DNA from 3 places in the Streptomyces sp. NPDC090045 genome. Region 2 is predicted to be linked to each of the others. Evidence: riboswitches for the same ligand, from Rfam matches in the RefSeq annotation. Region 2 holds a riboswitch; each other region holds the start of a gene.
What was found. A riboswitch is a leader RNA that binds a small molecule or an ion and turns the genes downstream of it on or off. The one in region 2 is predicted to bind thiamine pyrophosphate.
Positions count from the first base shown of each region.

Region 1: another riboswitch for thiamine pyrophosphate. It lies ahead of thiO (glycine oxidase ThiO); the one in region 2 lies ahead of thiC (phosphomethylpyrimidine synthase ThiC).
Region 3: another riboswitch for thiamine pyrophosphate. It lies ahead of ACIPYQ_RS36800 (thiamine ABC transporter substrate binding subunit); the one in region 2 lies ahead of thiC (phosphomethylpyrimidine synthase ThiC).

Region 1 is NZ_JBIVFA010000001.1:883,016-892,698, forward strand. It holds gene bfr (bacterioferritin) at 1-115, opposite strand, end outside; gene ACIPYQ_RS04045 (sulfite oxidase-like oxidoreductase) at 318-950, shown strand; gene ACIPYQ_RS04050 (DUF4396 domain-containing protein) at 982-1,512, opposite strand; gene ACIPYQ_RS04055 (deoxyribonuclease IV) at 1,605-2,462, opposite strand; gene pknB (Stk1 family PASTA domain-containing Ser/Thr kinase) at 2,472-4,382, opposite strand; gene ACIPYQ_RS04065 (thiazole synthase) at 4,822-5,616, opposite strand; gene thiS (sulfur carrier protein ThiS) at 5,622-5,840, opposite strand; gene thiO (glycine oxidase ThiO) at 5,837-7,006, opposite strand; TPP riboswitch at 7,004-7,115, opposite strand; gene ACIPYQ_RS04080 (NAD(P)/FAD-dependent oxidoreductase) at 7,197-8,441, shown strand; gene ACIPYQ_RS04085 (Rv2175c family DNA-binding protein) at 8,636-9,001, shown strand; gene thiE (thiamine phosphate synthase) at 9,077-9,683, shown strand, end outside.
Region 2 is NZ_JBIVFA010000006.1:276,992-286,674, reverse strand. It holds gene hisC (histidinol-phosphate transaminase) at 1-836, opposite strand, end outside; gene ACIPYQ_RS18915 (LacI family DNA-binding transcriptional regulator) at 1,198-2,313, shown strand; gene ACIPYQ_RS18910 (metallophosphoesterase) at 2,544-3,767, shown strand; gene ACIPYQ_RS18905 (hypothetical protein) at 3,917-4,735, shown strand; gene thiC (phosphomethylpyrimidine synthase ThiC) at 4,802-6,589, opposite strand; TPP riboswitch at 6,584-6,729, opposite strand; gene ACIPYQ_RS18895 (YibE/F family protein) at 6,802-8,229, shown strand; gene ACIPYQ_RS18890 (SsgA family sporulation/cell division regulator) at 8,275-8,724, opposite strand; gene ACIPYQ_RS18885 (IclR family transcriptional regulator) at 8,822-9,559, opposite strand.
Region 3 is NZ_JBIVFA010000020.1:84,852-94,534, reverse strand. It holds gene ACIPYQ_RS36805 (ABC transporter permease) at 1-1,074, opposite strand, end outside; gene ACIPYQ_RS36800 (thiamine ABC transporter substrate binding subunit) at 1,170-2,270, opposite strand; TPP riboswitch at 2,356-2,465, opposite strand; gene rlmN (23S rRNA (adenine(2503)-C(2))-methyltransferase RlmN) at 2,524-3,636, opposite strand; gene ACIPYQ_RS36790 (phosphatidate cytidylyltransferase) at 3,730-4,806, opposite strand; gene frr (ribosome recycling factor) at 4,806-5,363, opposite strand; gene pyrH (UMP kinase) at 5,449-6,228, opposite strand; gene tsf (translation elongation factor Ts) at 6,391-7,227, opposite strand; gene rpsB (30S ribosomal protein S2) at 7,363-8,247, opposite strand; gene ACIPYQ_RS36765 (M23 family metallopeptidase) at 8,498-9,019, shown strand; gene ACIPYQ_RS36760 (TetR/AcrR family transcriptional regulator) at 9,079-9,636, opposite strand.

The sequences.
Region 1 (9,683 bases), on a different contig from region 2:
TGGTCCAGCCCTTGTTGTCCTGGATGCGGTAGTGCAGCCAGTACTGATTGATGGCCGTCAGCTCGCCGGTCAGCTGCTCGTTCAGAAACTCAAGGACCTCGGGGTCGCCCTGCATCGCAGAGGCTCCTTCCAGGCAATGTCAGTTACGTGACGGGGCTGGGGGTAGCTCCCAGTGCTCACTGGGGGATCTGCGCGCATCCTTGCACTGCCGCCGGAGGCCGTCCAGTAAGTGCCTCCTTAGTGGGAGTTGCCGTGACTTGCCCGAATCGGTCCAGACCTGGTCATGACCACCCTGCCCAGTCTGTCACCATGGAGTCATGGGTCAGCCGGAAAGCCGGGAATCTCCGGGAGCAGAGCCGCTGGAGCTTCCACCGGGGCAGCGGCTGCAGAGGGGCTGGCCGGTCACCCATTACGGGCCCGTACCCAAGTTCAAGCCGGACCGCTGGGAGTTCCGCGTCTTCGGCGCGACGGCCGACGGGGACAAGCACTGCTGGAACCACGAGGAGTTCACGGCCCTGCCGTTCGACTCCGTCGTGGCGGACCTGCACTGCGTCACCAAGTTCAGCATGCAGGGCGCCGAATGGGGCGGTGTGCTCGCCCGCGAGATCCTGGCACTGGCGCCGCCCGCGCCCCAGGTCACGCACGTGATGGTGTGGGCCGAGTACGGCTTCAGTTCCAACTTGCGGCTGGCCGACTTCGCGTCCGAGCGGACCGTCTTCGCCACCCACCAGGGCGGTGAACTCCTCACCGCCGAGCACGGTTTCCCCGTGCGGCTCGTGGTCCCGCACCTGTACGCGTGGAAGGGCCCCAAGTGGGTCCGCGGCATCGAGTACATGACCGCCGACCGCCGCGGCTTCTGGGAGGAGCGCGGCTACCACAACATCGGCGACCCCTGGCGCGAGCAGCGCTACTCGTACCAGGAGGAGCCGGGGGACGGCCCCGAGCTGTAGGCCCCGGGGGTGTCGGCTCCGGGGGTGGCCCTCAGTGGTGGTACTGGTGGACGACCGCGTGACCCTTGCCGCGGCCGATCATCCACTTGTTGACCGGGACCGTGACCACGAAGGCGACGGCGAGCGAGATCGCGAGCACCGCCCAGAACAGCGGCTCCGAGAGGTGTGCGTCCATCGCGCCGGGCCACAGCGCGATCACCCCGTTGTCGATCAGCTCCATGACGGCGATCGAAAGGGTGTCGGCGGCCAGAGCCACCCGGATGGCCGTACGGAGGTCGACGCCGGCGGAGAGGATCCCGCGCAGGGTGAGGGCGTAACCGAAGAAGAACGCCAGCACGATCGCCAGGATCATGGTGGACACGTTCCCCCACCCGAGTGCCGTGCCGATGACCATGCCCAGCACCTCGCCGATGGCGCATCCGGTGAGGCAGTGCAGCGTGGCCCGGGCGGCCATGGCCCAGCTGGCCCTGCCGGGGCGGCTGCCGGTGGCGTGACCGCCGTGGTGGCCCTCGTGGTGCTGGTGGTGGTCGTGGTGTTCGTGGTCTGCGCGTGCCTGCTCCATGACGACCCCCTGATGGGAAATGCCGAGTAGCGGTTCTGCCGATATGACAGAACCGTATACCCCCCAGGGGTATTCCTCAAGGGATCACCGGATCACTGCGGGCCGCGCAGCTCCTTCAGCAGCGCCACGTCCGCCGCATGCCCTTCCTTGCCGCCGGGCGTCTCGATGATCAGCGGTACGCCCTCCATCGCCGGGTGCGTGAACAGCTCGGCGAAGGCCTCCCGGCCGATGTGACCCTGACCGATCTGCGCGTGCCGGTCCTTGTGGGCGCCCACGCCCTCCTTGGAATCGTTGGCGTGCACCAGCTTCAGCCGGCCCTCGCCCACGGTGTCCACGAGCAGGTCGAGCGTCAGCTTCGTCCCGCCCGGCTCCGCCAGGTCGTGACCGGCCGCGAAGATGTGGCAGGTGTCGAGGCAGAGCCCGAGCATCGGATGCCGGTCCAGGGCGTCGAAGTACGGGCCGAACTCCTCGGCGGTCGAGCACAGCGAGGAACCCTGCCCGGCCGTGGACTCCAGCAGCAGGAAGGGGTCGTCCTCGTGCGTCAGCTCGTCCAGCAGCGGCAGCATGTGGTCCCTGACCTGCGCGTACGCCGCCTCGCGCGGCCGGCCCCCGGTCGCCGACCCGGTGTGCACGACCACGCCGAGCGCGCCGATCTCCCGGCCGCGGCGCAGCGAGTGGCGCAGCGACTCCACCGACTTCTCCACCGTGGCCTCGCTGTGCGAGCCGAAGTTGATCAGGTATGGCGCGTGCACGTAGGCCGGGATGGACTCGTCCGCGCACTCCGTCCGGAACCGCTCGTCCTGCGCGGGGTTGCCCACCGGGGTGGCCCAGCCGCGCGGATTGGCGACGAAGACCTGGACGGCCTCGGCGCCCATCTCGCGGGCGTAGGCCAGCCCGACCTTGGCGAGGCCGCCGGCTACGGGGACGTGCCCGCCCACTGGATTGCGCATCACTGCCGCCTACAGCCCCTTGGTCCGGATGGTGATCGTGGTGCCCTCGGGAGCGTTCAGTCCGCCCAGCACCGACTGGGAGTCCACCGTGTTGCTGAAGGAGATCAGCGGCCGGTCCACCTTCACCTTGAAGCCGGCGGCCTCCAGCGCCTTGCGGGCCGCGTCCACCTCCTGGCCGGTCACGTTCGGCACCGGAAGCAGACGCGGGCCCTTTGACACGGTCAGTGTGACCGTGTCGCCGGCCGCGGCCTGGGTGCCGGCGCCGATCGACTGGTTGGCGACCGTACCGGCCGCCGCGGGGGAGTTGACCTGCTCGGGGGCCGTCACCACCTTCAGTCCCAGTGCCTCCAGGCCGGCCTTCGCCTGCTCGACGGGGAGCCCGGTCACCGCCGGGACGGGCACCGGGCGGCCCTTGCTGACGACGAGCGAGACCGCCGTGTCCGGCGCCCGCTTCTCGCCGCCCACCGGGTCGGTGGAGATCACCGAGCCCTGCGCGACGTCCTGGCTGAAGGCCTGCGTGACGATGCCCGGGGCCAGTCCGGACCTGGTCAGCTCGGCCGTGGCCTCCTCCAGGGGCCGGCCCTTGAGGTTGGGCACGGCCACGACCTCGGGGCCGCGGGAGATGGTGAGGGTCACCGCGCCGTTGCCGCGGATCCGCCGGCCGCCCGGGGGATCGGTGTTCATCACCGTCCCGCGGTCGAAGGCGTCGCTGAACTTCCGGTCGATCCCCTTCACGCCGAGCCCGGCCGCCGACAGCTGGGAGCGGGCCTGCGCCTCGGTCTTGCCGAGCAGGTTCGGGACCTTGGTGAACTGGCCGGAGTTGATGTACCAGACACCGGTGCCCACCCCGAGGGCGAGCAGCACCCCGGCGATGACGAGGAACAGGCCTCGGCGCGGCCGCGCGGCGGGGGCCGGCCGGTGCGTGGGCGGAGCGGCCGGCGGCGGCAGCGTCTCCAGCCGGGAGGTGTGGTTCACGGGCTGCGCGGCCACCGGCCGCGGGATCACCCCGGTGCGGTCCTCGGCGGACGACCGCTCCTCGGCGCGCGCCTGCGGCGGTACGGCGTCCAGCTCGGCGTCGGTGAGCAGGGCGCGGGCCTCACGGGTGAGGCCGAGCAGCGCGGCGGCGTCGTGGGGACGCAGGTCGGCGTTGCGGGCGGCGGCCTGTGCGACCAGCTCGTCGAGCCCGACGGGGAGCCCCGGGACCGTGGCGGAGGGGGGCGGGACGTCCTCGTGGAGGTGCTGGTAGAGGACCTGCGCGGGGGTGTCGCCGAGGTGGGGCTTGGAGCCGGTGAGCATTTCGTAGAGGACGACACCGCAGGCGTAGACGTCCACGCGGGTGTCGGCGACGCCGCTCTCGATCTGCTCGGGGGCCAGGTAAGAGACGGTGCCGAGGACGGAGCCGGTGGTGTTCGTGACCGAGTCCACGGACCGGACCAGCCCGAAGTCCGCGACCTTGACCCGGCCGTCGTCGCCGATCAGGACGTTCTCGGGCTTCATGTCGCGGTGGACGAAGCCGGCCCGGTGGGCGGCGCCGAGGGCGGCGAGCACGGGTTCGAGGATGTCGAGGGCGGCCCGCGGCTGGAGCGCGCCGCGCTCGCGGAGCACGTCGCGCAGGGTGCAGCCGGAGACGTACTCCATGGCGAGGTAGACGTACGGCCCGTCCGTGCCCTGGTCGAAGACGGCGACCACGTTGGGGTGCGCGAGCCGGGCCACGGACTTCGCCTCGCGGATGAACCGGTCCACGAAGGCGGCGTCGGCGGCGAGGGCCGGGTGCATCACCTTCAGGGCGAGAACCCGGTCGAGGCGGGTGTCGACGGCCCGGTAGACCGTGGCCATGCCGCCGGCCGCGATGCGGGCGTCGATGCGGTAGCGGCCGTCGAGCACGCGCCCGACGAGGGGGTCATCCAGGGTCGTATCCACCCCGCGATTCTATTGGGGCGTCGCGGCTCCCCCGCCTGGGTGGTCCGGCTTGCAGCGCAGCTGTGACGTCCAGGCCGGGCGCGGCACCGCTACCGGGGGCCCTGCCCCCGGACCCCCGCGCCTCAATCGCCGGCGAGGCTGGAGGGGTGCGGCGAGGCTGGAAGGTGCGGCGGTGGTAAAGGTTCCGGGGCTCCGCCCCAGACCCCGCGCCTCAATCGCCGGCGGGGCTGGAGGGGTGCGGCGGGGCTGGAGGGTGCGGCGGTGGTAATGGTTCCGGGGCTCCGCCCCAGACCCCGCGCCTCAAACGCCGGCGGGGCTGGATGTGGCCGGCGTCGGCTTGTACGTGCCCGCGGGGCTGGATGGCGCGGAGCGCAATTTCAGCCCCTCCGGCGATTGAGGAGCGGGGTACGGGGCGGAGCCCCGGCAGGAGAGTCGCGGGTCAGAACGCCGGGCGTTCCGGGTCCAGGGCGGCGCGGCCCTCCGTGGGGGAGGAGGCTTCGGCGAAGCGGCGTTGGGGGATGCGGCCCGCGCGGAAGGCGAGCCGCCCCGCCGAGACGGCGTCCCGCATGGCGGACGCCATAAGGACCGGCTCCTGCGCCCGCGTCACCGCCGAGGCCAGCATCACCGCCGCACAGCCCAGTTCCATGGCGAGGGCGGCGTCCGACGCCGTGCCCGCGCCCGCGTCCAGGATCACCGGCACCGACGCCCGCTCCGTGATCAGCTCGAAGTTGTGCGGGTTGCGGATGCCCATGCCCGAGCCGATGGGCGACCCCAGCGGCATGATCGCCGCGCAGCCCACGTCCTCCAGCTTCCGTGCGAGCACCGGGTCGTCGTTCGTGTAGGGGAGGACCGTGAAGCCCTCGTCCACCAGGATCTCGGCGGCGTCCAGCAGTTCGACGCCGTCGGGCAGGAGGGTCCGCTCGTCCGCGACCACCTCCAGCTTGATCCAGTCCGTGCCCAGCGCCTCCCGGGCCAGCCGGGCCGTGAGCACGGCCTCGCCCGCCGTGAAGCAGCCCGCCGTGTTGGGCAGGACCGCGATGCCGAGCTTGGTCAGCACGGAGAGGACGGAGCCCTGGACCGTGGGGTCGAGGCGCCGCATCGCGACCGTCGTGAGTTCGGTGCCGGACGCGACCAGGGAGCGTTCCAGCACGTCCAGGCTCGGGGCCCCGCCCGTGCCCATGATCAGGCGGGAGGAGAAGGTCCGGCCGCCCAGGGTGAAGAGGTCGTCCGCCATGGCGCTCAGCCTCCCTGGACCGCGGTGAGGATTTCGATCCGGTCGCCCTCGCCGACCGGCGTGACCGGCCACTGCCCGCGCGGGACGACGGTCTCGTTGAGCGCGGCGGCGACGCCGGAGGGGGCCGTGGTCAGGGTCGCGACCACGGCGTCGAGCGTGGTGCCGGCCGCGACCTCGCGCGGCTCGCCGTTGACGGAGAGGGACACGGAGACGGGAAGGGTCATGCGTACGACTCCTGACGTGCGGCGGAGAACCGGCGGGGGGTGAAGGGGCGCGCGATCTCCGGCACTTCGCCGGTGGCCAGCAGCTCGGCGAGCACCTCGCCGGTGAGCGGGGTCAGCAGCACCCCGTTGCGGTAGTGCCCGGTGGCCAGGTGCAGGCCCGGCAGGTCGGTCGGGCCGAGCAGCGGGGCGTTGTCGGGGGATCCGGGGCGCAGCCCCGCACGGGTCTCGGTGAGGGGGAGTTCGGTGATGCCGGGGACCAGTTCGTGGGCGTCGCGCAGGAGTTCGTAGACTCCGCCCGCGGTGACCGTGGTGTCCCAGCCGAGTTCCTCGCTGGTGGCGCCGACGACGAGTTCGCCGTTCTCGCGCGGCACCAGGTAGACGTGGCTGCCGCGGACGACCGCCCGGACGGTCCGGGACAGGAACGGCGCGTAGGCCGGGGGCACGGACAGGCGCAGGACCTGGCCCTTGACCGGCCGTACGGGAGGCAGCACTTCCGGCGGTACGCCCGCCAGCCTGCCGCTGAGCGAGCCCGCCGCCAGGACCACCTGGGCGGCGCGCAGCTCCGTACCGTCGTCGAGCGCGGCCCCGGCCGCCCGGTCGGCGGTGACCAGCAGCCGTTCCACGGCGGCCCGGTGGATGATCACGCCGGCCCGCTCGCAGGCGGCCAGCAGGGCGGCCGCGAGCCGGCGCGGGTCGACCTGGTGGTCGCCGTCCACGCGAAGGCCGCCGCGTACGCCCGGGGCGAGCATGGGCTCCAGGCGGCGGCACTCGCGGCCGGTGAGCCACTCGGACTCCAGGCCGCAGCGGCGCTGCAGCGCGTGCAGTTCCCGCAGGTGGAGCCGGTCGTCGGAGTCGAGGGCGACGGCGAGGGTGCCGCACGCGCGGAAGCCGATGTCCATGCCGCCGCTCGCGTCGGCGAGCTCGGCGGCGAACTCCGGATAGCGCGCGGCGGAGGCGAGGCCGAGGCCCAGCAGGGCCTCCTCGCCGAAGTGCAGTTCGGTGACGGGGGCGAGCATGCCGGCCGCGACCTGGGCGGCGCCGCCGCCGGGTGCCGGGTCGGCGAGTACGGTGCGCAGCCCGCGCGCCGCGGCCCGCCAGGCGGTGACCAGGCCGATGATCCCGCCCCCGATGACGAGGACGTCGGATCCGTTCCGAGATGAGTGCATGGGCGTCCAGCCCCTCCCTTCGCCGGCATGACCCGGATCAGGTTCGTACGGTCGGAGGCCGGCCAGCCTCCCTCTCAGCCCGGTGCGCCGGACTCCCGCGATAGGTACGGTGGCCAGACTATCCCGGCCCCGGACGGCCGGTAAGGCGGCACCTATTCCTGACAGAGCGTCAGATGATTAGGGTGGCCGGGTGAGCGAGCAGACGGAACACAATCAGCGCGGCGTCGTGATCGTCGGCGCCGGAATGGCCGGCGTGCAGACCGCGGTCGCCCTGCGCGAGCAGGGATTCGCCGGCCCCCTGACCCTGCTGGGAGCCGAACCCCACCAGCCCTACGACCGGCCCCCGCTGTCCAAGGCGGTCCTGCTCGGCAAGGCCGAGGACTCCGCCTTCGACGTGGACTTCGAGGGGCTCGGCATCGAACTGCGGCTGGGGACGGAGGTCACCGGGCTCCGGGCCGCCGACCGCGAGCTGGACACCGAGGCCGGCCCGGTCCCGTACGAGGTCCTCGTCCTGGCGACCGGCGCCGAGCCGCTGACCCTGCCCGGCACCGAGGGCGTCCCGGGCGTCCACCTGCTGCGCACGCTGGACGACGCGGCGCGGCTGCGCCCGGTCCTGGCGGCCGCGCCGTCGACGGTGGTCGTCGGGGCGGGCTGGATCGGCGCCGAGTTCGCCACCGCGGCCCGCGAGGCGGGCTGCGCGGTGACCGTGGTCGAGGCGGCGGACCGGGTGCTGGCGGGAGCGCTGCCCGCCGAGGTCACCGAGCCGATGGCGCGCTGGTACGAGGAGGCGGGCGCCGCGCTGATCACCGGCGCGAAGGTCGCCGGGATCGAGGAGGGCCGGGTCCTGCTCGCGGACGGGCGCGCCCTGCCGGCCGGTGCGGTCGTCGTGGGCATCGGCGCGCGGCCCGCCACGGGATGGCTGGCCGGGACCGGTGTGGAGCTGGGCCCCGACGGCTCGGTCACCGCCGACGCGCACCTGCGCACCTCCCTGCCCGGGGTGTACGCGGTCGGCGACTGCGCCTCCTTCCCCTCCGGGCGGTACGGGAAGCGGCTGCTCGTGCACCACTGGGACAACGCGCTCCAGGGGCCGCGGACGGTGGCGGCGAACATCCTGGCCGGGGCCGGGGCCGGGGCCGGGGCCGGGGAGTCGGCGCAGGTGTACGACCCGGTGCCGTACTTCTGGTCGGAGCAGTTCGGGCGGTTCGTGCAGTACGCCGGACACCACGGCGGGGCCGACACCCTGCTGTGGCGGGGCGACCCGGCCGGGGCGGCCTGGTCGGTGTGCTGGCTGCGCGGCGGCGCGCTGGTCGCGGTGCTGGCGGTGGGCCGGCCGCGCGACCTGGCCCAGGGCCGCCGCCTGATCGAGACGGCGGTCCCGCTGGACCCGTCCAAGGTCAGCGACCCCGGAACCCCGCTCAAATCGGCCTCGGCCTGACGGCCGACCGGGCTCCGCCCGGACCCTCCCCCAGACTTCGTCCGGGGGGACCCCCACTCAAACGCCGGACGGGCTGAAATACAGCCCCGCCGGCGTTTGAGGCGTGGGGTCTGGGGCGGAGCCCCAGTACGGGGGGCGACCCGTACGGGCTGCCCAGGTACCGGCGGCGGAGCCGAGATGGCAGGCTTGTGTCCGTGACCGAGATTGACGCAAAGATCGATGCCCTTGTCCCCTCGTGGCTGTACCTCCCCGACATCGCGGAGAAGCTGAACATCGAGGTGACCCGGGTCCGCCAGATGGTCAAGGAAGGGCAGCTCATCGCCGTACGCCGGGGCGAGAACCGCTCCCTGCAGGTGCCGGCCCCCTTCATCGACGGTGACAAGGTCGTCAAGGGCCTGGTCGGTCTGCTGACCGTGCTGCGCGACGACCGCTTCACCGACGAGGAGATCCTGGAGTGGCTCTTCACCGAGGATCCGACCCTGCCCGGCACTCCCGTGCAGGCGCTGAGCGAGAATCGCGGCACGGAGGTGAAGCGCCGCGCTCAGGCGCTCGCCCTCTGACCTGATCCGCAGTTCGCTCCACCGCGGTGTACGGGCCCGCGCCCGTACACCGCCTCCATCACGGGGGGTTCACCCATGCAGCTGTCCGACGCCCGGCTCTACCTCTGCACGGACGCCCGCAAGCGGCAGGGTGACCTCCCTGAGTTCCTCGACGCCGTCCTGGCCGGAGGCGTGGACATCGTCCAGCTCCGGGACAAGGGCATGGAGGCGGGGGAGGAGCTCGAACACCTCCGGGTGTTCGCCGAGGCCGCACGCCGCCACGGCAAGCTCCTCGCCGTGAACGACCGCGCCGACGTCGCCCATGCCATCGGCTCCGACGTCCTGCACCTCGGCCAGGGCGACATCCCCGTCCCCGCGGCCCGCGCCATCCTCGGCGAGCAGGTGCTGATCGGCCGGTCCTGCCACGCCGAGGCCGAGGTGGACGCGGCCGCCGCCGAAGCCGGCGTGGACTACTTCTGCACGGGCCCCTGCTGGCCCACCCCCACCAAGCCCGGCCGCCACGCCCCCGGCCTGGAGCTGGTCCGGTACGCGGCCTCGCTGGAGCAGGACCGGCCCTGGTTCGCCATCGGCGGCATCGACAGCACCAACCTGGACGAGGTGCTGGACGCCGGCGCCACCCGCGTCGTGGTCGTCCGCGCCCTCACCGAGGCCACCGACCCCGGTGCGGCCGCCGCGGACCTCG
Region 2 (9,683 bases):
AGCGCCCCGACGCGGCCCATCAGCTCGTCCTCGGCACGGAGCGAGGCCACCGCCGCGTCCTGCGCGAGCTGGCTGACACCGAACGGCATCGCCGTCTTGCGCAGCGCCGCGGCCACCGGCTCGTGCGCGATGGCGAAGCCGACCCGCAGGCCGGCCAGGCCGTACGCCTTGGAGAACGTACGCAGCACGGCCACGTTCGGCCGGTCGCGGTAGAGCTCGACGCCGTCCGGGACGTCCGCGTCGCGCACGAACTCTCGGTAGGCCTCGTCCAGGACCACCAGGACGTCCGACGGGACCCGGTCCAGGAACCGCTCCAGCTCGGCGCGGCGCACGGCGGTGCCGGTGGGGTTGTTCGGGTTGCAGACGAAGATCAGCCGGGTCCGGTCGGTGATCGCCGCCGCCATGGCCTCCAGGTCGTGGACGTCCCCGTCGGTCAGCGGGACCTGCACCGAGGTCGCGCCCGAGATCTGCGTGAGGATCGGGTACGCCTCGAAGGAGCGCCAGGCGTAGATCACCTCGTCGCCCGGGCCGGCCGCCGCCTGGATCAGGGACTGGGCCACGCCCACCGAGCCGGTGCCCGTGGCGATGTGCTCGACCGGCACCCCGAAGCGCTCGGCGAGCTCGTTCACGAGGCCGGTGCAGGCCATGTCGGGGTACCGGTTGAAGCTGCCGGCCGCCGAGACCGCGGTCTCCAGCACCCCCGGCAGCGGCGGGTACGGGTTCTCGTTCGACGACAGCTTGTACGCGACGGGCCCTCCCGCGGCGGCCGGCTTCCCGGGCTTGTACGTCGGAATGCCGTCCAGCTCGGCGCGCAGCTTCGGGCTCTTCTCGCTCACCGCAGGTCCTCCTCGACCGTCCCGTACGACGTCGCCGTCGACTCAATACTGCTCACCTTATGAGGATTCCGCCGTTCCGAGAATGGGGGCGCCTGGAATGCGGGGGAGCGCGCGCATATATGCGCGCGCCGGTGGCCTGCGCCGTGGCGCGCGTCCCTCGTGCAGGTGAGTTGAGACCGTCCCGAGACCACACCGTTTTGGCATGCCCGGACCCGCCGACAAGCCCCACCCTCACTCTCAGCGACCAAATACCTTTATTTCCAAGGTCATTGGGGGTGGCGAACCATGCAGAATCGTGCCTGTCAACGGGTGCATATGCACCCGGACCACCCACCCCACCGAGCCCTACTATCGGCTCGCCATGACAGCAGCAGGGAAGCATCAGGTGAGCCGGACCGAGACCACCCGGCGGGCCGCCGGCCGACAGGGCCGGGCCGGCATCAGGGACGTGGCCGCCGCGGCGGGCGTCTCCATCACAACCGTCTCCGACGCGCTCAATGGAAAGGGACGGCTGCCCGACGCCACCCGCCGCCACGTTCGCGAGGTGGCCGACCGGCTGGGCTACCGCCCGTCGGCCGCCGCCCGCACCCTCCGTACCGGCAAGTCGGGCCTCATCGGCCTGACCGTGACGACGTACGGGGATGAACCTTTCACCTTCACCGAATTCGCCTACTTCGCCGAGATGGCCAGGGCCGCCACCTCCGCCGCGCTCGCCCGCGGCTACGCCCTCGTCATCCTCCCCGCCACCTCCCGCCACGACGTGTGGTCCAACGTCGCCCTCGACGGCACCGTCGTCATCGACCCCTCCGACCACGATCCCGTCGTCACCGAACTGGTCCGCCAAGGTCTGCCCGTGGTCTCCGACGGCCGCCCCGCAGGCTCCCTCCCCGTCACCGCCTGGGTCGACAACGACCACGAGGCCGCCGTACTCGGCCTGCTCGACCACCTCGCCGCCGCCGGCGCCCGCCGGATCGGGCTGCTGACCGGCACCACCACCGACACGTACACCCGGCTCTCCACCACCGCCTACCTCAACTGGTGCGAGCGCGTCGGCCAGGACCCCGTCTACGAGTCCTACCCCGCCCACGACCCGTGCGCGGGCGCCGTCGCCGCCGACCGGCTCCTCGCCCGCCCCGACCGGCCCGACGCCGTCTACGGGCTCTTCGACCCCAACGGCACCGACCTGCTCGCCGCCGCCCGGCGCTACGGCCTGCGCGTCCCCGAGGACCTGCTGCTCGTCTGCTGCAGCGAGTCCACCGTCTACGCCAACACCGAGCCGCCCATCACCACCCTCTCCCTCAAACCGCGCCGCATCGGCACTGCCGTCGTGCAGCTGCTCATCGACGCGATCGAGGGAGTGGACACCGGACGACCCGTCGAACAGGTGGTCCCGACCGAGCTCATCATCCGTACGTCGTCGCAGCGCAGGCAGCCGCGAACGACCGTCAGCCCACCGCGTTCCCCGGCCAAGGACTGACCGCCAGACCGTCCGGTCGGCCTGTCGGCGAACCGGCCGAGCATTTCAGCAACACCTATATCGGTAGAAAGCGGTAGGAACGATCGGCTCCGCAAAGGATTCACCACCCCTGGTGCGTCACAGAGCGCGAGCCGCATTCCTATGATGGGCGCACGACATCACGGACCCTCCTCCCCGGAGGTCAGGAGGGTCCGCAGGTGTACGGCAGCGCGACGGTGGTGGAGGGGTCGATGACTCAGGGGGCCGGTCAGGGACCCGCGATGCGGACGGACACGCTGCGGGACTTCCGGGTTCCAGTCACCGAACCCGCCGCGTACGCCGCATCCACCGGGCATCCCGGTGAGGCTCCCGTCTACGGCGAGTACCCGGCGTACTACGACGACGGCACACCGGCCGTGCCCCCGCAGCCCGGCTACGCGCCGGCGCCGGCCGCACCGCCCGCCACGCCGCCCGCCGCACCGCCGGCCTCGCATCCCGTGCACGCGACGAGCCACACCCCCGAGGACGACGACTTCGAGGGCTACACCCCGACCCACCGCGACCTGCCGATCATCGGCCGCGGTGCCCTCGGCGGCCCCGGCGACACCGTGCAGGTCCAGTACGTCCCGCAGGAGGCCGCGGCCGACGGCCCCGGCCCGCTCTACGTCGTCGGCGACGTCCACGGCTACCTCGACGAGCTCGTCACCGAACTCCACGCCCAGGGCCTCATCGACGCGGAGCGCCGCTGGTCCGCCGGCAACGCCCGGCTCTGGTTCCTCGGCGACTTCACCGACCGCGGCCCCGACGGCATCGGCGTCATCGACCTCGTCATGCGGCTCTCCGCCGAGGCCGCGGCCGCCGGCGGCTACTGCAAGGCCCTGATGGGCAATCACGAGCTGCTGCTGATCGGCGCCAAGCGGTTCGGCGACACCCCCGTCGTCTCCGGCGCCGGCACCGCCACCTTCCAGGCCGCGTGGCTCCTCAACGGCGGCCAGCGCTCCGACATGGAGCGCCTGCAGGACGTACACCTGCAGTGGATGTCGCGGCTGGACGCGGCCGTCCTGGAGGAGGGCCACCTGCTGCTGCACTCCGACACCACGGCCTACCTCGACTACGGCGACTCCATCGAGGACGTCAACGACACCATCCACGAGCTCCTCAACCGGGGCGACGCCGACATCACTTGGGACCTCTTCCGCAAGTTCACCAAGCGGTTCGCCTTCCGCGACGAGGGAACCGGTCCGCAGGCCGTACGCGAACTGCTCGACACCTACGGCGGCAGCCGCGTCGTGCACGGGCACAGCCCCATCCCGTACCTGCTCGGCGAGGTGGGCACCGAGGACGGGGACGAGTCGCGCGGCCCGGAGGCCGTGGACGGCCCGCACGTGTACGCGGAAGGGCTCGCCATCGCGATGGACGGTGGGGTGACGATGGCGGGCAAGCTGCTCGTCGTACAGCTCCCCTTGAACGACTGAGGTTTGTCACCACGGGGGTATTTCGGCAAAGCCCCTGTCACGGCGTGGTGCGGGCGCTCTACCATCGCTCTATCCGTAGCAGGCTCTCCTCCGTTTGTGCCGGCGCCCCGTTCTACGCGGGGATACCGGCTTCTACGGAGTATCGGGGGATGCACATGACCAGCGCTCCGCACCTGCTGACCGAAGACCGACCGGAGTTCGACCGCCTCCTCGACGAGGCGCTGCGCACCGCGAACGAACGGCCCGAGCTCGCCACCCTCGGCGAACGTCTGAACGCCGAACAGCTGCGCACCATGGCCCAGGGGGCCAGCGCACTGCTGGCGGCCGCGGCCGCGGCCGAGTACGGCCACTACGTGAAGGTCCGCGGGGAACGACGCGACGAGGTGCTGTCCGCACCCGGCGCCGCGGGGGACGAGGACGGCGTGCAGGGCATGGGCGGCGGCGCGGGAGCGGGCGCCGTGGTCGCGGTCCTCGCGCCCGTCCTGGCGGGCACCGCCATGCTGATCTTCCTGCTCGTGGGCTACAGCCTCAAGCTCATCGAGCCCGAACCGGCCTTCGCGAAAACCATGCTGACGGCGGGCTGGCTGTTCGGCGCGCTCACCGTGGCCGCGCTGCTCTTCGCGGTGATCGGGCTGCTGGTGACGGCCGTCCGCAACAGCGCGACCGAAGTCGTGGCGGACGAGACCGAGGCCGTACCCGACGAGGTGGCGCGGGCCCGCGAGGCCTGGCGGCACGCGCTGCTGGAGCGGGGCATCATGCCGTTCCTGCGGGACGCCCTGGCCGACCCGAGTGCGGGGCCGGGCTTCCCGACCCCCAGAACGCCGGCGGCCGGGCGCATCCCCAACCTGGGATACACCCGTCCCGACTTCACCAGCCCGGGCTCCCCCTCGGAGAGCCCCCGCCCCGGCTACACACCCCCGGACTTCACCAGCCCGGACTTCGGCGGTCCGGACAACCGCCCGGAGTGACCTCCGCGCGCGATGAGCGACGGAAGCCCGGACGGGAGCCTCCGCCGCTCACACGGACCGTGGGGGTCAGTCGGCCAGCGGCAGGTAGACGCGGTTGCCGGAGGCCGCGAACTCGGCGGACTTCTCCGCCATGCCCGCCTGGATCTCGTCGGCCTTCAGGTCGCCGCCGTGCTCGCGGCGGATGTCCTGCGAGATCTTCATCGAGCAGAACTTCGGGCCGCACATGGAGCAGAAGTGCGCGGTCTTGGCCGGCTCGGCGGGAAGGGTCTCGTCGTGGAACTCGCGGGCCGTGTCCGGGTCGAGGGCCAGGTTGAACTGGTCCTCCCAGCGGAACTCGAACCGCGCGTCCGACAGGGCGTCGTCCCACTCCTGGGCGCCGGGGTGCCCCTTGGCCAGGTCGGCGGCGTGCGCCGCGATCTTGTACGTGATGACGCCGGTCTTCACGTCGTCGCGGTTGGGCAGGCCCAGGTGCTCCTTGGGCGTGACGTAGCAGAGCATCGCGGTGCCCCACCAGGCGATCATCGCGGCGCCGATGCCCGAGGTGATGTGGTCGTACGCGGGCGCGACGTCCGTGGTCAGCGGGCCGAGCGTGTAGAACGGCGCCTCCTCGCAGATCTCCTGCTGGAGGTCGATGTTCTCCTTGATCTTGTGCATCGGGACGTGGCCCGGGCCCTCGATCATGGTCTGGACGTTGTGCCGCTTGGCGATCGTGTTCAGCTCGCCCAGCGTCTTCAGCTCCGCGAACTGCGCGGCGTCGTTGGCGTCCGCGATGGAGCCGGGACGCAGGCCGTCGCCCAGCGAGTACGTGACGTCGTACGTCGCGAGGATCTCGCAGAGCTCCTCGAAGTTCGTGTAGAGGAAGTTCTCCTTGTGGTGCGCGAGGCACCACGCGGCCATGATCGAGCCGCCGCGCGAGACGATGCCGGTCTTGCGGCGGGCGGTCAGCGGGACGTACGGGAGCAGCACGCCGGCGTGGACCGTCATGTAGTCGACGCCCTGCTCGGCCTGCTCGATGACCGTGTCCTTGTAGATCTCCCAGGTCAGGTCCTCGGCGCGGCCGTCGACCTTCTCCAGCGCCTGGTAGAGCGGCACGGTGCCGATCGGGACGGGGGAGTTGCGCAGCACCCACTCGCGGGTGGTGTGGATGTTGCGGCCCGTCGAGAGGTCCATGACCGTGTCGGCGCCCCACTTGGTCGCCCAGGTCATCTTGTCGACCTCCTCCTCGATGGAGGAGGTGACCGCGGAGTTGCCGATGTTGGCGTTGACCTTCACCAGGAACCGCTTGCCGATGATCATCGGCTCGATCTCGGGGTGGTTCACGTTCGCCGGAAGCACGGCGCGACCTGCGGCGATCTCCTCGCGGACGACCTCGGGAGAGACGTTCTCGCGGATCGCGACGTACTCCATCTCCGGGGTGATCTCGCCCCGGCGGGCGTACGCGAGCTGCGTGACGGCGGCGCCGCCACGGCCCCGGCGGGGCTGGCGCGGGCGGCCCGGGAAGACCGCGTCGAGGTTCTTGAGGCCACCGCGCGGCGAGGTGTGCTTGATGCCGTCGTCCTCGGGGCGCACGGGACGGCCCGCGTACTCCTCGGTGTCGCCGCGGCCGATGATCCAGTTCTCGCGCAGCGGGGCGAGGCCCCGGCGGACGTCGGTCTCGATCTGCGGGTCGGTGTACGGACCGGACGTGTCGTAGAGCGTCACGTCCTTGCCGTTGGTGAGGTGGACCTGGCGGACCGGCACCCGGATGTCGGGGCGGGAGCCCGCCACGTAGCCCTTGTGCCAGCCGGGCTGGCGCTCGGTCTGGCCGTCGGCGTCCTGGCTGACGGCAGGCGTGCGTGCGTCCTGAATGGTCATGAGACCTGATCTCCCTACGCCGGCATTACCCGGTAACAGGTTCGGCGGTCGACGCAGCCTCTTCCCGTACGCATCCGTGATGCGCGTACGGTGATCAGCGTCCTCTCAGCCCGGTGCTCCGAGCTCCCGCGTTGTGCAAAGTAGCCCCCACGCTAGCGTCATCCATGGCGTGCTGAACAGTGGGCCCCCTCATCTCTTGCGATGATCTGCTGGTGACGTCCTCGCCGCAGCCCCCCAACGAGCCCACTGAGCCCCATGGCCACGACGGCCACGCGCACGACGGCCCGGGGCACTCCGCCGGGCACTCGTCCGGGCCCTCCGCCGGCCCTTCCGCCGGTCATTCCCACGGCCACGGTCACAGCCACGGGCACGGCCCGGCGGCTCCCGTCTCGAAGCACCTGCGCAAGGTCATCGCGGCCGTACTGATCCCCTTCGCCACGGCCGTCTTCATCGGCATGGTGGTGCTCTGGCCGGGCGGCGCCCCCGCCCACGAGCGCACCGGGGTGGGCTTCGACCGGCAGACCCAGCAGGGCAAGGTCGTCTCCCTCGAACACGTCGACTGCAAATCGGTGAACGCCGCTCAGGTACCGACGACCGCGAACCCCACCACCCCCGAGGGCCGTGAGGCCCAGGCCGCGCAGACCGGCGAGTGCAAGAAGGCCACCGTCGAGATCGGCACCGGTCCGGACAAGGGCCGCACCTTCGTGGAGGTCGTCCAGCCGGGTGCGCCGCGGCAGTTGACGGACGGCCAGGAGGTGGTCGTGGCCTACGCGCCCGACGCCCCCCGCGACCTCCAGTACTCGGTGATCGACGTGAACCGCAAGATGCCGCTGGCGGTGCTGGCCGGCATCTTCGCGCTCGCGGTCGTCCTCGTCGGGCGGATGCGCGGGCTGTTCGCACTGATCGCGCTGATCGTCAGCTTCGGCGTCCTGACGCTCTTCATCCTCCCGGCCATCCTGCAGGGTTCGAACCCCCTCGTCGTCGCGGTGGTCGGGGCGAGCGCCATCATGCTGATCGCGCTCTACATGTGCCACGGCCTGACCGCCCGCACCTCGGTCGCCGTCCTCGGCACCCTCGTCTCGCTGGTGCTGATCGGCCTGCTGGGCTCGGTGTTCATCGACTGGGCGTCCCTCAGCGGCAACACGGACGACAACACCGGGCTGATCCACGGGCTGTACCCGGACATCGACATGAGCGGTCTGCTGCTCGCCAGCATCATCATCGGATCGCTGGGCGTGCTCGACGACGTGACGGTCACCCAGACGTCGGCCGTCTGGGAACTGCACCAGGCGGACCCCTCGATGGGGTCGCGCGCCCTGTACCGGGCGGCCATCAGGATCGGCCGCGACCACATCGCGTCGGTGGTCAACACACTGGTGCTGGCCTACGCGGGCGCCGCACTGCCCCTGCTCCTGCTGTTCTCGATCGCGAACAGCAGCATGGGCTCGGTGGCCAACAGCGAGCTGGTCGCGGTGGAGATCGTACGGACCCTCGTGGGCTCGATCGGACTGGTGGCCTCGGTCCCCGTGACGACGGCGCTGGCCTCGCTGGTGGTTTCCGCGGACCGGCCGGGATCCCCGGACGTCGCGCCGGCCGCGGGGCCGGTCCGCGGCGGCCGGGGCCGGCGGCGCAAGCGCTGAAGGGGATGCCCGATGGGGAGGGGCGGATGAGCGTGGACGCGTGCGTCAGCCCGCGTTCTGCTCGTTCTGCTTCGACTCCGCCAGGATCTTGCCGAGCGCCTCGTCGAGGTTCTCCTCGAAGTCGCCCAGGTTCCGCTCCTGTCCGAGCGGAACGATCCGGTCGGTGCGGTCGAGGAACGCGACGAGCGGCGCCGCGCTGGCGCGGAACAGGGCCCGGTCGCCGCCGACCTGCAGCCGGATGTGGACGTCGGACAGCTCCTCCGGATCGGTGGGGGCGATGTGCACGTCGCCGTCACCGCACGGCTTGTTGATGCCGTCGAGGAGGAGCTCCCGGCCGAACGCCCAGGTCACGGGCGCGTCTCCGGGAAGGTGGAAGGTCAGGCGGACTGCGTAGGGATCACGGGCGTCGTACCGGAGTTCCACCGGAATCCTGAACGAGAGCTCCTCGGAAACGAGGAAACTCATCATGACCTCTGCCTGTACCGACTCGCGCATTGCCTACCCCGCTGTAGTGGAAGTGGCCAGGAATGATCCCCCAGGCTCCTCTTGACAAGAGTGGTGGAAGCGCTAGCAGATCACAAGGAGTGAGTTTTCAGATACTGATAGAGAACGAGAGGGTACTCAACAGCGCGCCTACTTCACTCCGTAGTCGATCGACTACATAGCGCAATCGATCTTCCTGGTGCAAGGGGAGAGAAATGGCCATGGTTGCGGCGGTATCGCCCGCTGTGATGGGGATGGCCGCGCAGACCGTGCCGAGGGCATATTCCTGGCGTTCGGTTACTGGCTGCATTCGACCGAGGGCTCCGATCCGGTCCTCGAGCGACCGGAGATCCCGCACGGTATAAGCGGTGATCGCCTCGACCGGATATCGGTCGTAATGGTCCTTGCGCGTTTTCTCGTCGAGTTGTCCGAGCAGGCACTGCCCGATGGCGTGCGCATGGCCGGTCGCACGGAAGTCGGCCCACTCCTCGCAGGCCGGACTGGCCTGGGTGTCCGAGACGCCCACGACCTCGATCTCACCCTCGCGGTAGACCGCGAAGTAGACGGGTGCCCCGACCGCGTCGCGGAAGTGCGCGAGGGAGTCGAGGATCATGCTGCGACGTTTCTGCTGGAGTCCCCCACCGGCGAGCCGACCCGCGGCGTCACCGAGGACGAAGACTCCGCCCTCCCTGCGCAGATATCCCTCGTGGGTGAGGGTGCGCAGCAGGTGGTACGCGGTGGGGAGCGGGAGCCCGGCCTCGCGCGCGAGCTGTTTCGCCGGGGCTCCCTGACTATGGGACCCGACTGCTTCGAGCAGTCTCAGCGCCCTCTGGACCGAGCCGATCAGCGTCGGCACACCGGCGTTGTGAACCGGAGACAAAGCTCACCCCCAGGCGTGGCGACGGGCCATCGGGGAGGCCCGCCCTGCGGGGGCCGCCCCCGCGCATGCCGTGTCTCCTGGGGGTCGTACT
Region 3 (9,683 bases), on a different contig from region 2:
CAGTACCGCGGCCGCCAGCCCCCCGATGAACAGGGCGATCGCGGTGGCGGCGAGGGCGTACTGGAGGGAGTTCCAGATCGCCTCGAGCGGCGGCACCAGGAAGGTTCCGCCGCCGGCGCCCGCGTCCTGCAGCGCCCGGTAGAAGCCGAAGCCGTATCCGCCGGGGACGTCGAAGGACCGCTCCACCAGCACGGCCAGCGGCGCCACGATCAGCAGCGCGATGGTCGACAGGACCCCACCCAGCAGGGAGCGCTGCGCCCAGCCGCGCGGCCGGTGCGTGGTCCGGCCCGGGTCGACGAGCCGCAGCGCGGTCTCGCGCCGGCGCACGGTCCAGGCGTGCAGGGCGAGGATCGCGCCGATCGCGGCGAACTGCACCATCGTCAGCACGGCGGCCGTCGACAGGTCCAGGAGCTGCGCGGTCTGCCGGTAGACCTCCACCTCCAGGGTGGAGTACGCGGGCCCGCCCAGGATCAGTACGACGCCGAAGGAGCTGAAGGTGAACAGGAAGACCATCAGCGAGGCCGCGGCCACCGACGGGGCCAGCGCGGGCAGCGTCACGCGCCGCCAGGCGGCGAACCGGCCGGCGCCCAGCACCCGGGCGGCCTCCTCCTGGCGCGGATCGAGCTGCGCCCACAGCCCGCCGACGGTGCGGACGATGACCGCGTAGTTGAAGAAGACGTGCGCGAGGAGGATCGCCCAGACGGTGGTGTCGAGCCGGACCCCCATCGTCTCGTCCATCAGCCCGCCGCGTCCCAGCAGCGCGAGGAAGGCGGTGCCGACGACCACGGTCGGCAGCACGAAGGGAACGGTCACCACGGCCCGCAGCAGTTGCTTGCCGGGGAACTCGAAGCGCGCGAAGACGTACGCGCCGGGGAGCGCGATCAGCAGCGTGAGCACGGTGGAGGCGAGCGCCTGCCAGGTGGTGAACCACAGCACGCCGGCGATGTCGGGCCGGGTCAGCACCTCGCCGATCCGGCCGAACTGCCAGCCCTCGTCCGTCTTGAGGCCGCGCCCGACGATCGAGGCGACGGGGTAGGCGAAGAACAGTCCGAAGAAGGCCAGTGGCACGGCCATCAGGGCGAGCCGTACGGCGGTCGCCCGGCCGCGCCCACGGGGGCCGGGGCCGGGCGCGGCGCCCCCCGACGCCGCGCCCGGCTCCTTGGTACCGCTTACTTCACGACGAGCGCGGTCCATGCCTTGACCCACTGCTCACGGTTCTTGGCGATGGTCTCGGGAGCCACGTTCTCCGGCTTCTCGACCACCACTCCGTGCTTGGTGAACAGCTCCGGCAGGGCCGCGTCCTTCGTCACGGGGTTCACGAACATCTGCAGCGGCATGTCCTCCTGGAACTTCTTGCTGACCAGGAAGTCCAGCAGGGCCTTGCCGCCCGGCTCGTTCTTCGCCCCCTTCAGCAGGCCCGCGAACTCGACCTGGCGGAAGCAGGTGCCGGTGGAGACGCCCGTCGGGGCCTCGGCCGGCTGCGGCTCGCCGTACAGCACCTCGACCGGCGGGCTGGAGGCGTAGGAGACGACCAGCGGGCGGTCGCCCTTGGCCTTCTTGCCGCCCGCGGAGCCGGAGAAGCGCTCGTTGTAGGCCTGCTCCCAGCCGTCGACGACCTCGACGCCGTTGGCCTTGAGCTTGCTCCAGTAGTCCTTCCAGCCGTCCTCGCCGTACTTGCCGACGGAGGCGAGGAGGAAGCCGAGGCCGGGCGAGGAGGTCGCGGCGTTCTCGGTGACCAGGAGGTTCTTGTACTCCGGCTTGATCAGGTCGTCCAGCGTCTGCGGCGGGGCGATCTTCTTGTCGGCGAAGTACGCCTTGTCGTAGTTGACGCAGATGTCGCCGGAGTCGACCGGGGTGACCCGGTGCTCCTTGTCGAGGACGTACTCGGGCTTCACCTCGGCCAGGCCCTTGGCCTCGTACGGCGTGAAGATGCCGTTGTCGAGGGCGCGCGAGAGGAGGGTGTTGTCCACGCCGAAGAAGACGTCGCCGCGCGGGGAGCCCTTGGTGAGGATCTCCTGGTTCAGTGCCGCGCCCGCGTCCCCGGACTTCAGCACCTTGACGGTGTAGCCGCTCTGCTGCTCGAACTCCTTGAGGACCGTGTCGGTCACGTTGAAGGAGTCGTGGGAGACGAGCGTGACGGTCTTGGACTTCGGGGCGTCGCTCGCGCCCGCGGTCTTGTCCTCGGCGTCGCCGCCGCCGCAGGCGCTGAGCGTGGTGACGCCCAGCGCGGCCGCGAGTGCGACGCCCGCCAGCTTCTTGGTGGTGCTCATTGGTGAATTCCTCCTGGGATGTCCAGGAGAAGACGCGGCCCTGCCCGGCGCTCTACGCGAGCGGACGCCGGGCAGGGCGCAACAGCAAGAGTGGTGACCGAACTTCCTACCCCGAATGACCGGGGCGAGGTTCAGAGGGTCTGCGGATGACGGATACCGCACTCTCAGCGCTGTGGCGCTCCCCTGTCGGAATATGAAATTGGTTCGGCCACAGGGTACCCCGTGGCCGAATCACGTCGAACAGAAGCGGAACCTAGCGCTCCGAGGCGGCGAGCTGGCCGCACGCGCCGTCGATCTCCTGGCCGCGGGTGTCCCGTACGGTCACCGGCACGCCGTGGCGGGCGATGGCCTCGACGAAGGCCTTCTCGTCCTCGGGGCGCGAGGCGGTCCACTTCGAGCCCGGCGTGGGGTTCAGCGGGATCAGGTTGACGTGGACGCGCTTGCCCTTGAGCAGCTTGCCCAGCAGGTCACCGCGCCAGGCCTGGTCGTTGATGTCGCGGATCAGGGCGTACTCGATGGAGATCCGCCGGCCGGACTTCTCCGCGTACTCCCAGGCCGCGCCGAGCACCTCGCGGACGTTCCAGCGGGTGTTCACGGGGACCAGGGTGTCGCGCAGCTCGTCGTCGGGCGCGTGCAGCGAGACGGCGAGACGGCACTTGAAGCCCTCGTCGGCGAACCGCAGCATGGCCGGGACCAGGCCGACGGTGGAGACCGTGATGCCGCGCTGCGACAGGCCCAGGCCATCGGGCTCGGGGTCGGTGAGCCGGCGGATGGCGCCGACCACGCGGTTGTAGTTGGCCAGCGGCTCGCCCATGCCCATGAAGACGATGTTCGACAGGCGCGCCGGGCCGCCCGGGACCTCGCCGTCGCGCAGCGCGCGCATGCCGTCGACGATCTGGTGCACGATCTCGGCGGTGGAGAGGTTGCGGTCGAGGCCCGCCTGGCCGGTGGCGCAGAACGGGCAGTTCATGCCGCAGCCGGCCTGCGAGGAGATGCACATGGTGACCCGGTCGGGGTAGCGCATCAGCACGGACTCGACGAGCGTGCCGTCGTGCAGCTTCCACAGGGTCTTGCGCGTGGTGTCGTCGTCACAGCTGATGTGGCGGATGACGTTCATCAGATCGGGGAGCAGCTCCTGCTGGAGCTTCTCGCGCGACCCCGCCGGGATGTCGGTCCACTCGGCCGGGTCGTGCGCGTAGCGCGCGAAGTAGTGCTGGGAGAGCTGCTTGGCCCGGAACGGCTTCTCGCCGATCGCGGCGACCGCCTCGCGGCGCTCGGCCGGGGTCATGTCGGCGAGGTGCCGGGGCGGCTTCTTGGCCCCGCGAGGGGCGACGAAGGTGAGCTCTCCCGGAACGGGGCGGGCCATGGCAGGTACTCCTTGTAAGACGAAAGGCGCGCCGCAGAAGCAGCGCGCCTTTCAAGAGTAACCGCCCGGCGTCACACGCCGCCTTTTCGCAGGTCAGCCCGTGCCCACGAAGGCCGCCAGCAGCAGCCAGACCACCGGCGCCGTCGGCAGCAGCGAATCGAGCCGGTCCATGATGCCGCCGTGGCCCGGCAGCAGGGTGCCCATGTCCTTGATGCCCAGGTCCCGCTTGATCATCGACTCGCCGAGATCGCCCAGGGTGGCGCTGACCGCGACCGCGAGGCCGAGCAGCAGGCCCTGCCACCAGGCGCCGCCGTCGATCAGGAACTCCATGCACAGCGCGCCGGCCGCCATCGCGAAGGCCACCGCGCCGAACAGTCCCTCGCGGGTCTTTCCGGGGCTGATGCGCGGCGCGAGCTTGTGCTTCCCGAAGCGCCAGCCGACCGCGTAGGCCCCGGTGTCGCTGACCACGGTGAGGAGCAGGAAGGTGATCACGCGCTCGGCGCCGTCGTCGGCGGTGAGCAGCATCGCGACGAAGGTGGCCAGGAACGGCACGTAGAACGCCGCGAAGGCGCCCGCGGTGACGTCCTTGAGGTAGTCCTCGGGCGGTTCGGTCATCCGCCACACCAGGACCGCCAGCACGGTCAGGGCCATGGCGACCCAGGCGCCCTCGGCCCCCCGGACGTAGCCGGCGATGACCATGGCCGCGCCGCCGACCGCGAGCGGGACCAGCGGGGCCTTGATGCCCTTCTTCTCCTGCAGCCGGGAGGTGAGCTCCCACAGGCCCACGACGACGGCGACGACGACGACGCCGACGAAGACCGCCTTGACGATCAGCAGCGAGGCGAAGATCACCGCGCCGAGGCCGACGCCGACCCCTATGGCGGCGCGCAGGTCCCGGCCCGCGCGCTTCTTCGGCGGCGGGGGCGAGGCGTCCTGCGGCTGCGGGGCATGCGGAGGCGGGGGGCTGGGCATGGGCTCCTGCGGCGGCGTATCGGCGCGGAAGAGGGGGCCGCCGTCCAGGGCGGCCCCCCGATCGCGTGCTTCCCGGTCGTCGAAGTCACGGCCGGCGGCATCGGGCACGATGGGCATGGGCCGAGTGTGCGGGCCCACCTGCGCATCGTATGCGGGACCCGCCGGAACCGGCTCCGGCTGCCAGGAAGTGTCGTTCATCAGACTTCGAGGAGCTCGGCTTCCTTGTGCTTGAGGAGCTCGTCCACCTGCGCGACGTACTTCGCGGTGGTGTCGTCGAGCTCCTTCTCCGCGCGACGGACCTCGTCCTCGCCGGCTTCCTTGTCCTTGACGAGCTTGTCGAGGGCGTCCTTGGCCTTGCGGCGCACGGCGCGGATGGAGACCTTGGAGTCCTCGGCCTTGGTGCGGGCGACCTTGATGTACTCCTTGCGGCGGTCCTGCGTCAGCTCGGGGAAGGTCACCCGGATGATGCTGCCGTCGTTGCTCGGGTTGACACCGAGGTCGGAGTCGCGGATGGCCTGCTCGATGTTGCGCAGGGCGCTCTTGTCGAACGGGGTCACGATCGCCATGCGCGGCTCGGGCACCGAGAAGGACGCGAGCTGGTTGATGGGCGTGATGGCACCGTAGTAGTCCGCCACGATCTTGTTGAACATCGCCGGGTGCGCACGGCCGGTGCGAATCGCGGCGAAGTCTTCCTTGGCGACGACGACGGCCTTTTCCATCTTCTCCTCGGCCTCGAGGAGGATCTCTTCGGTCACCACGTGCTCCTGCATGTCTTGAATGGATGGTTCAGGCGGGCGGGGCCGGCGGGGCCGGTCCGGGCTCGGTCCGGCGGCGGACCGCTCAGGCCCGGGTTTCCTGGTCGCTGACGAGCGTGCCGATCTTCTCACCCTTGACGGCGCGCGCGATATTGCCCTCGGCGAGCAGCTCGAACACGAGGATCGGCAGCTTGTTGTCGCGGCACAGCGTGATCGCGGTGGCGTCGGCGACCTTGAGGTCGCGGGAGAGGACCTCGCTGTACTCCAGCGCGTCGAACTTGACCGCGTCCGGGTTCTTCTTCGGGTCGGAGTCGTAGACCCCGTCGACGCCGTTCTTGCCCATGAGCAGGGCCTCGGCGTCGATCTCCAGGGCACGCTGGGCGGCCGTGGTGTCGGTGGAGAAGTAGGGCATGCCCATGCCCGCGCCGAAGATGACGACGCGGCCCTTCTCCAGGTGCCGCACGGCACGGAGCGGGATGTACGGCTCCGCGACCTGGCCCATGGTGATGGCGGTCTGCACGCGGGAGTCGATGCCCTCCTTCTCCAGGAAGTCCTGGAGTGCGAGGCAGTTCATGACGGTTCCGAGCATGCCCATGTAGTCGGACCGTGCCCGGTCCATGCCACGCTGCTGGAGTTCGGCGCCGCGGAAGAAGTTGCCGCCGCCGATCACGACGGCGATCTCCGCGCCGTCGCGGACCACCGCGGCGATCTCGCGCGCGATGGCGTGGACGACGTCGGGGTCGACGCCCAGTCCTCCGCCACCGGAGAAGGCCTCGCCCGACAGCTTCAGCATGAAGCGGCGGCCCTTCTTGTCCTGGTCGCTCTTGTCGTCGGATGCGGTGTGGGGGTCCACGCCCTGATTCATGGAGATCTCCTCGTGCACATACGAAGAAGGCCATTGCCGGTGGGTCCTTGCGGTTCCCTCTACGGCAATGGCCTCCTCGTCAGATCTGCGATCGTCCTGCGCAAGCACGGACGACTGCCTCAGACCCTACCGGGGTCCGGTGTCCGTCGCGTACGGACGGACTCAGATGCCGACCTTGATGCGCGAGAAGCGCTTCAGGGTGACACCGGCCTCGTCCAGAACCTTCTGGACGGACTTCTTGTTGTCCAGCGCGTAGGCCTGGCCGAGCAGCGTGGCGTCCTTGAAGAAGCCGTTGACGCGACCCTCGACGATCTTCGCGATGGCAGCCTCGGGCTTGCCCTCCTGGCGGGTGACCTCTTCGGCGATGCGACGCTCGGACTCGACCTTCTCGGCCGGAACGTCCTCGGCGGACAGCCACTGCGGGGCGAACGCGGCGATGTGCTGCGCGACGCCGCGGGCGACCTCGGCGTTCTCCTTGTCGAGCTCGACCAGGACGCCGATCTGGAACGGCAGGTCGGGCATCGTGCGGTGCATGTACGCAGCCACGTAACCGCCGGTGAACTGCGCGAAGCGGTCCAGGACGATCTTCTCGCCGAGGTTGGCGTTGGCCTCGTCGACGAAAGCGGTGACGGTCTTGCCGGGCTCGATCTCGGACGCGAGCAGCGCCTCGATGTCGGCCGGGGAGGTGGCGGCCACGTGGGCGGCCAGCTGGTTGGCGACGGCCAGGAACTTCTCGCCCTTGGCGACGAAGTCGGTCTCGCACTTCAGCTCGACGATGACACCGGAGGTGTTGTCGTCGGCGATGAGGGAGACGACCGCACCGTTCTCGGCAGAACGGCCCTCGCGCTTGGCGACGCCCTTCTGCCCCTTGATGCGGAGCGCTTCCTGGGCCTTCTCGACGTCACCGTCGGCGTCCACGAGCGCGTTCTTGCAGTCCAGCATGCCGGCGCCGGTGAGCTCGCGGAGCTTCTTGACGTCAGCGGCGGTGTAGTTCGCCATGAGTCTGTGATTCTCTCTCGAAGTCGTAGATCTACGGGTGAACGGCGGAGGCGCCGCGCCCCAGGCGCGGCTCCCCCGCCGTCATCGTCCGTGCTGTGAGTGCCCGGCGCGTGAACGCCGGGCGCTCTCAGTGGGTCAGGCCTGCTCGGCGTCGGCGGCCGGGGCCTCAGCCTCGGCGGCCGGGGCCTCGACGACCTCGGCGGCGGCCGCGGCCGGAGCGGCCTCGGCGTCGTCGGCCTTCTTGTCACCCTCGAGCAGGTCGCGCTCCCACTCGGCGAGCGGCTCGGCGGCGGCCTTCTCGCCCGGCTTCGAGTCGCCGGTCGCAGCGCCGGAGCGGGCGATGAGGCCCTCGGCGACGGCGTCGGCGATCACGCGGGTGAGCAGGGTGACGGAACGGATCGCGTCGTCGTTACCCGGGATCTTGTAGTCGACCTCGTCGGGGTCGCAGTTGGTGTCGAGGATCGCGACGACCGGGATGTGCAGCTTGCGCGCCTCACCGACGGCGATGTGCTCCTTCTTGGTGTCGACGATCCAGACGGCGCTGGGAACCTTCGACATCTCGCGGATACCACCGAGGGTCTTCTCCAGCTTGGTCTTCTCGCGGGAGAGGACCAGGAGCTCCTTCTTGGTGAGACCCGAGGCGGCGACGTCCTCGAAGTCGATCGCCTCAAGCTCCTTCAGACGCTGAAGGCGCTTGTAGACGGTGGAGAAGTTGGTGAGCATGCCACCCAGCCACCGCTGGTTGACGTACGGCATACCAACGCGCGTCGCCTGCTCGGCGATGGCCTCCTGGGCCTGCTTCTTGGTACCGACGAACATGATGGAGCCACCGTGCGCGACGGTCTCCTTCACGAACTCGTAGGCGCGGTCGATGTACGACAGCGACTGCAGCAGGTCGATGATGTAGATGCCGTTGCGCTCCGTGAAGATGAAGCGCTTCATCTTCGGGTTCCAACGGCGGGTCTGGTGACCGAAGTGGACGCCGCTTTCCAGCAGCTCCCGCATCGTGACGACGGCCATGGCCATCTCCTTGGTTTCTCGGTTTGGTTCCTGACGCCCCACCGCGCCCTGCCCCCATGAGGGACCGAGAGACGCTGTCACCTGGCCGTTTCGGGCTGGTGCCGGGGCGTGCGAAGTCGACCCGGTGACCCGGATCGCCACAAGAAGTGTACGGGACCCGGCGGTATGCCGGGTGACGCCGTTGTCCACAGCGCCGGGACCGTCCACAGGCCCGCTCGCGGCCGCGCACGGGCGCGGGACGCTACGGCCCATGACGACTCTGCTGCTCGGCCTGCTCCTGGCCCTGGCCCAGGCGGCCGCGCCCGGGCCCGTTCCCGGACACCCGCCCGGGGCCCCTGCCGGGGCCCGTCCGCTGCCCGCACCGCTGACCGTGTCGCGCTGGTGGGATCCGCCGCCGACCCCGTACGCGGCCGGGCACCGCGGCGTGGACCTGTCCGCGCCGGTGGGCGCGGAGCTCCGCGCGGTCGGCCCGGGCCGGGTCCACTACGCCGGGCAGGTCGCGGGCCGCGGGGTGCTCTCCCTGACCCTCCCGAACGGACTGCGCACGACCTACGAACCGGTCCGCCCGCTGGTCGCGGAGGGTGAGGAGGTCACGGCGGGCCAGGTGGTGGCGGTCCTGACCGAGGGGTCCCACTGTCCGGCCCCGTGCCTCCACTGGGGTCTGCTGTCGGGCGAGACCTACCTCAACCCGCTGACCCTCGTCCCCCGCCCGACACCCCGCCTCCTGCCGAACCCGGCCCCCGCCGGCGCTCCCGGCCCCGCCGGCGTTTGAGGCGTGGGGGTCCCCCGGACGGAGTCTGGGGGAGGGTCCGGGGCGGAGCCCCGGGTCTGTCAGCCGCGCACGCCCCGCAGGGCCATGGCCACGGCCGCCTCCGTCACCACGGCCGGATCCTCGGCGGCCCCGAGCTCGATCCGCCGGACGGCGGCGTCCACCACGCCCTGGAGGAGCATCGCCGCCAGGCGCGGCTCCGGCTGTCCCAGGCCGGCCAGCGCCTCGACGATCATCGCGACCAGCCCGCCGTGCGCCGCACGGATCTTCTCCCGCGCCCCGGCGTCCAGCTCGCTCGCCGAGATGGCCACCACCGCCCGGTGCCTCCGGTCCCCCACCAGCCCCAGCTGGCTCCGCACGTAGGCCTCGATCTTCGCCTCCGGCGACTCCGCCTGCTCCATCGCCGCCTCGATCTCGGCGGCCCACACCGGGAAGTCCACCGCGCACAGCTCTTCGACGACGGCGGCGCGGGAGCGGAAGTATTCGTACACGGAGGACCGGGCGAGGCCGGTCCGCTCCGCGAGGGCGGGGAAGGTCAGCGCCTCCGTCCCGCCTTCGGACAGCAGGGAACGCGCAGCGTCCAAGAGGGCGCCGCGCTGCATCGACCGGTGCTCGGCCACGGAGGCCGCTCGAATCCTGGGCACGCATCCACTCTACGGAGGTGGCG